One region of the Neobacillus sp. PVCKKU3 genome, then DNA from elsewhere that is predicted to be linked to it. Evidence: riboswitches for the same ligand, from Rfam matches in the RefSeq annotation. Region 1 holds a riboswitch; the other holds the start of a gene.

Region 1 (4,319 bases):
ATTTCCGCAGAACGGCGGAAATCCTTTATATTTCTCAGCCATCTGTAACGGTTCATATAAAACAATTGGAACAAGAGCTTGGGATTCAATTATTTGATCGGGATGGAAAAAAAGTAAAACTAACTGAAGCGGGGAGGAGATATTTGGTTCATGCAAAAAAACTGATAGAGATTTATCAGGGTGGGCTCGAGGACATTCACTCATTTAGTCAAGGCTACACAACGAAATTTTCCATTGCCATATCACCGCTAATCGCAGATACAATCCTGCCATATGTTTTAAAAAGCTATACAAACAAGCATCCGGAAGTAGAGATTTCGGTTAAAATTATTGAATCGGTTGGTATTGAAGAGGCGGTAATAAGGGAAGAAGTAGATATCGGGTTGTCCTGTTTAAACAGCCTTCATCCTGAATTGATTAGTGAGCTTTTATATAGGGATAGGGTTATGCTAGTTGCGCCTCACGATGGGAGAGATTCCGAAACAGCACCGCCTTTAGATGAAGAAGAGGTTTTAACATCGAACTATTTGTTAACCCATAATCACCCAGGTTACTGGGATGGTCTTTGCCATGCAGTAAAAACCAAATATCCAAAAGTAAGAATGATGAAAGTATCACAGGTACACATTACAAAAAGATTCATCGTTGAAGGGCTGGGTGTCTCTTTCCTTCCGACATCAACGGTCAGAAGAGAACTGCTAGAAGGTAGGCTTTTAGAGGTAGACTGCCAAACCATCCACCTACCCGAAGCAAACACCTACGCCATCATGAAATACAGCCACTCCAAACAAAAAGAATTTCTTGAGTTTATCTCAAACTATCGGATTTAAAAACAGTGTCCGCCTGAGGCGGACACTGTCCACGAGCGGTGCCTGACACCACCCGTTATTTCAAATTAGTTAAGTATCGTTCTGTCACGATGCTGAGGTGGTGGATTGCATGGCCGGCGATGATGTACGCGATGGCGCGGGTGGTGACCTCCGTGCCATTGGCGTTGCCAACATTTGTCCAGGCTGACTCTGGCATGTTCTCGACCAGAGTGATTGTTGCTTTTCTGACTGCGATGAAGTCAGCAAGAATAGATTTTAGTGGCAGCTCGCCCATTTGTGCTCCAGCCACATAATCATTTTCATTAAAACCTGCCAATGGAGTCTTGTCGCCGCGGCCTACTCGAAGCAGGCGGTAGCTCATGATCCTCTCGGTATCTGCCATATGGCCAAGTACTTCCTTGATCCTCCATTTACCAGGTTCATAGCGGAATTGCGCATCTTCCTCTGAAATCCCTTCGAAAAGAGAAACCACTTTTTCAAGACTTTCCTTAAGAACCTGCAATAAATCTCCTTCTGGAACTAACTGAACATACGGTACATAATAATCTGGAAACTCATTGTTATTAGGACGCTGCAACATTCGAAAAACCCCTTTCAAAAGTCTGAAAAATTAACTACCTTCATTTTAGAGTTTTTTTGAAATAAATACCATAAAAAAGAGCTGCCGCCTGGGGTGTACCCCTGAAGCAACAGCTCTTGAAATCTTTTATTTAAAGATTTTATCAAAATGAACGCGTTTGTTAATGAAATACATGACTGGCATGCCGACAGCCATTACAACGAATTCCCCAACTGCAGTAGTTAACCATGTAAATAGGAATGGCAGATTGAACGCCAAATGCAGTTCAATCGCAATGAGAAACATCGTAAAGGTGAACACTAACGTATTCACAATCATCCGAGTCCAGATTCCTTTAATAAACCGCGCACTTAAAATCGTAATGACCAAAGCAATCAAAGATTGGCCAACTCCGAAAATGAGGTCATAGGCCTTCATTGGCGAGAAAAATAAATTCGTTAGAAATACCCCTAAAATGATCCCGTAGAGATACTTTTTATTGAAAACGATGAGATGGTTAAACATCTCTGAAACGCGGAATTGTACCTGGGTAAACCCAAATGGCTGTATTAACGCCGAAACTGCGATGTACAAAGCCGCGATAATCCCGTTTACAACAATTTCCCGCACCTTGCTGTTTGCAGCGCCCGAATTATACTGGGCGTCTAGCATATTTGTTGTTTTTTCCATATTCATTTCTCCTTAGTTTTTTATAGTGGGAGGTTCTCGAACCACTTAAGGTAATATATTAACAAACTATTATATTAATACATAAAAAAATGGCAGTCAATTACATTTTTTGGGATAATAAGAATATACAAAACAAAATGCGGAGGGGAAACATGTACGAATATAAATTTGAAAAAATTGAATTAAGCAAATTAAGCGGAAAACCTAAAGGGGATTATCAGGAACTTATTCATCAGAACGCGAGGAACGGCTGGAGGTTGGTCCAGATTTTTGCGCCGGGAATTGCTGCATATGGGTCTGCGGCTTATTACGAAGCCATATTTGAAAGAAAAGTAGATTAAAGAAATACTAATAATAAACTGAACATTATCCATCAAAGACCCTCGATAAGAATTGCGCCTGGATTAAAAGAATGATAAAATCTAACCAAATAACTTCAAATTTTAGGATTGTTACTGGCTAATCAGGCAAAACCTATGACTAATGTTCTTTAGATCATTAGTTTTAGGTTTTTTTATTTTCCTTTTTATCACAAATATTCCACAAATAGGTGATTTATATGAAAATCGCAAAGGTAATCAACAATAATGTTATAAGCGTTTTGGATGAACATAATAAAGAATTAGTCATTATGGGCAGAGGGCTCGCGTTTCAAAAGAGACCTGGCGATATTGTCGATGAGAGCAAAATCGAAAAAGTCTTCAAACTCGAAAACAAAGATGTTTCCGAAAGATTTAAAACGCTATTGTACGATATTCCGCTAGAATATATGGCCGTTTCTGAAGAAATCATCAACTATGCAAAAGAAAAACTAGGGAAAAATCTGAATGACAGCATCTATGTCTCCTTAACCGACCATATACATTTTGCAATTGAACGGCATCAGAAGGGCATTAATATTTCAAATGCTCTGTTGTGGGAGATTAAAAAGATTTATCAAGACGAATTCGCTATAGGGCGGGAAGCGTTAAAAATGATTCAAACCAAACTTGGTATTTCGCTTCCGGAAGATGAAGCTGGCTTTATTGCGATGCATATAGTAAATGCGGAACTAAACGATGAGATGCCAAACCTAATCAACATAACCAAACTCATTCAGGATATTTTAAACATCGTCAAGTATCATTTTAAAATCGAACTTGATGAGGAATCCTTAAATTATTTCAGGTTCCTTACCCATCTTAAGTTTTTTGCACAGCGCCTTTTCAGCGGTTCACATTTAGATAGCGAGGATGATTTTCTTTATAACTTAGTGAGAGAAAAACATAAAGAAGCATTTGCCTGTGCGCAAAAAATTAAAGATTATATTTATAAAGCCCATCAACATGAGATCACAAAGGAAGAAATGGGCTACCTTGCCATTCATATTCAGCGCGTGGTGAATCGAAACTAGTAAAATTTTTTGGAAAGATAGCGTTGACACCTAATGAAAGCGCATGCTAGTATGTGATTACAAATTAATATTAATTTATTAGGATTGTTACTGATTTTGCAGGCAAAACCTAAATTGCTAACCAGGCTTTATGCTTCGGTGTGCAGTTTAGGTTTTTTTATTTCCCAAAAAGGCGTTCCTCACCTGGTCCGGACAGGAAGCACCGCCTAAAGTAAATCAAAAAGTAAATATTTAGAACAGGATTGTTACTGGTCATGCAGGCAAAACCTAAGTCATAAAGAATGTTTCAGGGACGCTATGTCTCCGGCTTCTTAATGGCTTAGGTATTTTTTTTACCCAAATACTAGAGGTGATAAAGATGTCGAAAAACGAAAGATTAGCTAAAGAAATTCTTCAGCTAGTTGGCGGAGAAGAGAATGTAAATTCACTTGTTCACTGTGCAACAAGACTGCGTTTCGGATTAAAGGATAAATCAAAAGCAAATAAAGTGAAGTTAGAAAAAACAGACGGTGTCATCACCGTTAAAGAAAGCGGCGGGCAGTTCCAAGTGGTAGTAGGAAACAATGTACCGGAAGTGTATGCGGAGATCGGAAAAATCTCAAACATCACAAAGGATTCAAAAAGCTCTTCCGCTAAAGATAGTGGAGAAAAAGGAAATTTCTTAGGTAAAGCTGTAGATGTTGTATCCAGTATTTTTGCACCGCTTCTTGGTCTAATGGCAGGGGCCGGTATCCTTAAAGGATTATTGTTAATTGCTGTGAATTTTGGCTGGATAGTCAATACGGATACAACTTATACGATTTTATACGCGGCAGCAGATGCGATGTTCTACTTCTTGCCAGTATTG
Region 2 (4,319 bases), on a different contig from region 1:
CTGTACAAAGAAGGGAACATCCGAATAACGGAAATGAACTGCTCTGGCATATTCATAATCAAGATCATCAAATACCACAATCTTTAAGCTGAATTGTTGCGCTAAATTATTTTGTGTAAGTTTCCTAATGATTTCATCTAAAATTTCAAAATCCGTCTCCATTTTCGAGCTTGGAGGCTTGGGGGAAATGGTTAATTCATCAATCTCATAAAACCACTCCTGCCACCTGCTCCCTTGGGTTTCGAGACCAATTTTTATTTGATTATCTTTTAGGATCTTAATGAATTCATCGAGATTTTTCAATAACGCAGGATTCCCGCCTGAGATCGTGACAAAGGAGAAATTCATGTCGCCGATTCGCTTCATCTCTTCCCAAATTTCCTCTGCTTCCATCATGCGAATATCATTTTTACCGGTGCCATCCCAGGTAAAGGCGGAGTCGCACCAGCTGCAGGAATAATCACAGCCAGCAGTTCTTACAAACATCGTTTTCTGGCCGATGACCATCCCTTCCCCTTGGATGGTAGGTCCGAAAATTTCCATTACGGGTATTTTACTCAACTTCCATCCACTCCCGTCTAGCTTCCGCATAGCTTTTCGGTGTCTCAAACAACCGGACAAATTCCACTCTTGCGCCACTATACTGATTCTTCCGCTCTTCTTTCGTAAGTGCCTCAGCCATCTTTTCATAAATCCAGACCACCATGTTTTCAGCCGTGGTATTCATTGGCGGTAAGGTTTCATTTAAATAGCGATGATCCAGATGAATTTCAATTTCATTTTTCCAAATGTCTTTAATGTCCCCAAAATCCATCATCAAACCGCGGTCATCAACGTAGCCGCTGATTCCAAAAATGACTTTATACGTATGGCCATGAAGGTTTTTGCATTTACCTTCATAGCAATGTAAATGATGGGCGGCATCAAAGGTAAATTCCTTGCTAACAAGGACGCGTTTGTGATGGTATTTCAATTGACTGCGGTTGATATCTTCATCTATTTTTTGGAGTTTATCGACAATCCGAAAGCCATACATTGCGTTACAACTCCTCTCGTGTGCTTAAATATTGATCAAGGCCGCGTTTTCTTAGTTTACAAGCCGGGCATTCACCGCAGCCATCGGCAATGATCCCGTTATAGCAGGTTAATGTTTTTTCCCTGACAAAATCCAGCGCCTTCAGTTCATCGGCCAGCTGCCAGGTTTCGGCCTTGTTTAGCCACATTAACGGAGTATGAATGACAAAATCTTTGTCCATTGACAAATTCAATGTGACATTTAAAGACTTGATAAACACATCGCGGCAATCCGGATAACCGCTGAAATCCGTTTCGCAAACACCGGTGATAATGTGCTTTGCCCCAACCTGGCTTGCCAGCACCCCCGCAAAAGAGATGAATAAAAGGTTCCGTCCCGGTACAAAAGTGGAAGGCAATTCACCATTTTCTCCTTCCTTCACCTCAATGTCTTTACGGGTCAAGGCGTTTGGTGCCAGTTGGTTTAACAATGACATATCTAAAATATGATGCTCTATTCCAAGTTCATGCGCGATATTTTGGGCGCACTCGATTTCAAGCTTGTGCCTTTGATTATAGTTAAACGTAACCGCCACTACTTCTTCAAATCGTTCTAATGCCCAAAATAAACAGGTGGTGCTGTCCTGTCCGCCGCTAAAAACTACAACTGCTTTATCTTTCTTCATCATAAATTCTCCTTTAAATAGAAAAACAGGACTACTAAAGAAAGCAGTCCTGTTTTCCTTAGTTTTTTAAAGAGGGTAGCTAGAACCTCTACCGCAGGGTGCGGATTTTTTATATGACTATTCGATTATAAACCATTTCTATCATTTTTCAATCTATCTATCGAGATTTTTTCGGTTTTGTACCCTTTTCAAAAAAACAACCACTCTGACTTTACAATTTTGTTTGTACTGACTGCAACTTCCGCTCCATTGAATGTTCCTTGTCACGGCGATCATCAATTCGTAGATTGGTGCAGACTCTTTGCAAACCTTTCTGGAATGGGACCTCGTGAATTTCTTGAACAATTTCTAAGAGTAATTTTAAATCCCCTTCAATCAGTGTGCTCATCGGGGTTAGTTGATACTTTACTCTGTCTTCATATCGCTGAAGAACTTTATGTATTTCCGCCACATACTCGCTGACGCTTGTAGTGCCTGTCCCAACCGGAATAACTGTTATATCAATGATAGCCATCGCTACATCCTCCTAATTCTTTATATAAAAAGAATATCATATGAAATGGTAAGGACAAAAATTCGCAGACTTAGTTAGCAAATTATCTTGTCATTTGAATCTGTTTAATATGGGCCTGTTTAACGTTAGAATCCGATTTTTTACAAAAAATAGACAATTTTCATAGTCAAATTTTGAAATAAATATTACGCTTATCAATTGAAGTGTTTTGTATTATTCTTAAGTTAAACCAACTAGGAGAGATTTGTATGAATACCTATTTTATAGCCGGTCACGCCAAGCTGCCAACCGGTATGGCTGCCAGAAGCATTTATGAAACGCTGACGATTACGGCTGAGATTGATAAGCATTATGGCGTGATTGTTGACGCCTCATGTACGCTGGCTACGGAGCATGGAAGGGATTATATTTCAAGGCTATTGAAAGGGTATAGTTTACGTCACGGGATTGATAAGCCACTCGAAGACTTAAAAAATGGCTATTTAGGAAAAGCCAATCACGCCCTGATTGCGGCATTAAAGGATTTATACAAGCAATATGAAACTATGAATTCCGTCCAATAAAAAGAGAAAGAGCGGATCGACAAAAACCAATCCGCTCCCCCAATAAAAAGCCTAAACTGTAACTTTGTCGCTCTCAAACGGCCACGCGGGAAGCATGTTGCTCAGCGCCTTATCCTCACGATACCCCAGCACATATTCCGCCTGCATAACCGTATGAATTTCTCGCGTACCTTCGTAAATGACCGGCGCCTTGGAGTTCCGCAAAAAGCGCTCCACAGGGTATTCGCTTGAATAACCGTACGCCCCGTGGATTTGCACTGCATCATCTGCCGCCTTATTGGCAAAATCACAGGCCTGCCATTTCGCCAGCGACGTTTCACGAGTATTGCGCACGCCTTTATTTTTCAGCTCACCGGCACGATACACAAGCAGGCGGCTCATCTGCAGGCCGGCTTCCATATTAGCAATCATTTGCTGAACTAGTTGGTGCTTGCCGATTTCCTTGCCAAACGTTTTCCGCAATTGACAATACTTCACGCTTTCTTCCAAGCTCGCCATGATCAAACCCACAGCCCCCGCGGCCACTGTAAAGCGTCCATTATCCAGCGCGGACATGGCAATTTTGAAGCCTTCCCCTTCCTGGCCAAGCAAGTTTTCTTTCGGAACGCGCACCTGATCGAAGAACAATTCCCCGGTATTCCCTGAGCGGATTCCGAGTTTCCCTTTTATCGCCTTAGAAGAAAAACCAGGCATCGTCCGCTCCACGATAAAGGCGGAAATTCCGTGGTGCTTCTTGTCTTTATCCGTATAGGCAAACACGATAAAATGGTCGGCCACATCACACAACGAAATCCATGTTTTCTGTCCGTTTAAAATATAGTAGTCACCGTCCTCCACAGCCGTTGTCCCAAGCGATGCCACGTCCGACCCCGCGCCAGGCTCCGTTAATCCAAACGCTCCGATCTTTTCGCCTTTGGCCTGCGGGACGAGATATTTCCGCTTTTGTGCTTCTGTTCCCCACTGCAACAAAGTCATGCTATTTAACCCGATGTGAACCGATACGGCAGTACGGAAAGCGGTGTCACCTCTTTCCAGTTCTTCACAAACAATGGCCAGCGAGTTATAATCCATGCCGCTGCCGCCGTACTCTTCCGGAATGCAAACCCCCATCAAATCCAATTCTTTTAAACGCTGCCAAATGACCGGATCGAAATAACCGCGTTCGTCCCACTCCCGCATGTTCGGATTGATTTCCTTATCAACAAAGCTTCTTACCATTTTTCTTAACATTTCCTGCTCTTCCGTGAATTCAAAATTCATCACACATTCTCCCCCTGCTTTTTAAAAATTCAACTTCGGCACTTGGCCAATTTTTTAAATAATGTTATCCGCCTTCAAACGGCTAATCTCCTCAAATGTAAATCCCACTTCCTTCAATATTTCGTCGGTATGCTCACCGGCCATCGGCGGATGACGTTCAACCCTTGTCTCCGTTCTAGAAAGTTTTATAGGCGAGCCAACGAGCTTCACCAACCCTGCCACTGGATGGTCTACTTGAACGACCATATTCCGGGCCGAGACCTGCGGGTCGTCAAAAACTTG

The links. Region 1 has a riboswitch for preQ1 ahead of ACNQGS_RS19550 (QueT transporter family protein). Riboswitches for the same ligand answer to the same signal wherever they lie in the genome.
Region 2: another riboswitch for preQ1. It lies ahead of queC (7-cyano-7-deazaguanine synthase QueC); the one in region 1 lies ahead of ACNQGS_RS19550 (QueT transporter family protein).

What each region holds. Positions count from the first base shown of each region.
Region 1 is NZ_JBLVQN010000031.1:28,610-32,928, reverse strand. It holds gene ACNQGS_RS19560 (LysR family transcriptional regulator) at 1-830, shown strand, start outside; gene ACNQGS_RS19555 (DinB family protein) at 886-1,410, opposite strand; gene ACNQGS_RS19550 (QueT transporter family protein) at 1,537-2,061, opposite strand; PreQ1 riboswitch class I at 2,086-2,130, opposite strand; gene ACNQGS_RS19545 (DUF4177 domain-containing protein) at 2,232-2,420, shown strand; gene licT (BglG family transcription antiterminator LicT) at 2,639-3,472, shown strand; gene ACNQGS_RS19535 (beta-glucoside-specific PTS transporter subunit IIABC) at 3,831-4,319, shown strand, end outside.
Region 2 is NZ_JBLVQN010000030.1:43,541-47,859, reverse strand. It holds gene queE (7-carboxy-7-deazaguanine synthase QueE) at 1-561, opposite strand, end outside; gene queD (6-carboxytetrahydropterin synthase QueD) at 554-1,036, opposite strand; gene queC (7-cyano-7-deazaguanine synthase QueC) at 1,041-1,700, opposite strand; PreQ1 riboswitch class I at 1,753-1,795, opposite strand; gene ACNQGS_RS19235 (MTH1187 family thiamine-binding protein) at 1,912-2,214, opposite strand; gene ACNQGS_RS19230 (DUF3870 domain-containing protein) at 2,463-2,777, shown strand; gene ACNQGS_RS19225 (acyl-CoA dehydrogenase family protein) at 2,829-4,037, opposite strand; gene ACNQGS_RS19220 (CaiB/BaiF CoA transferase family protein) at 4,092-4,319, opposite strand, start outside.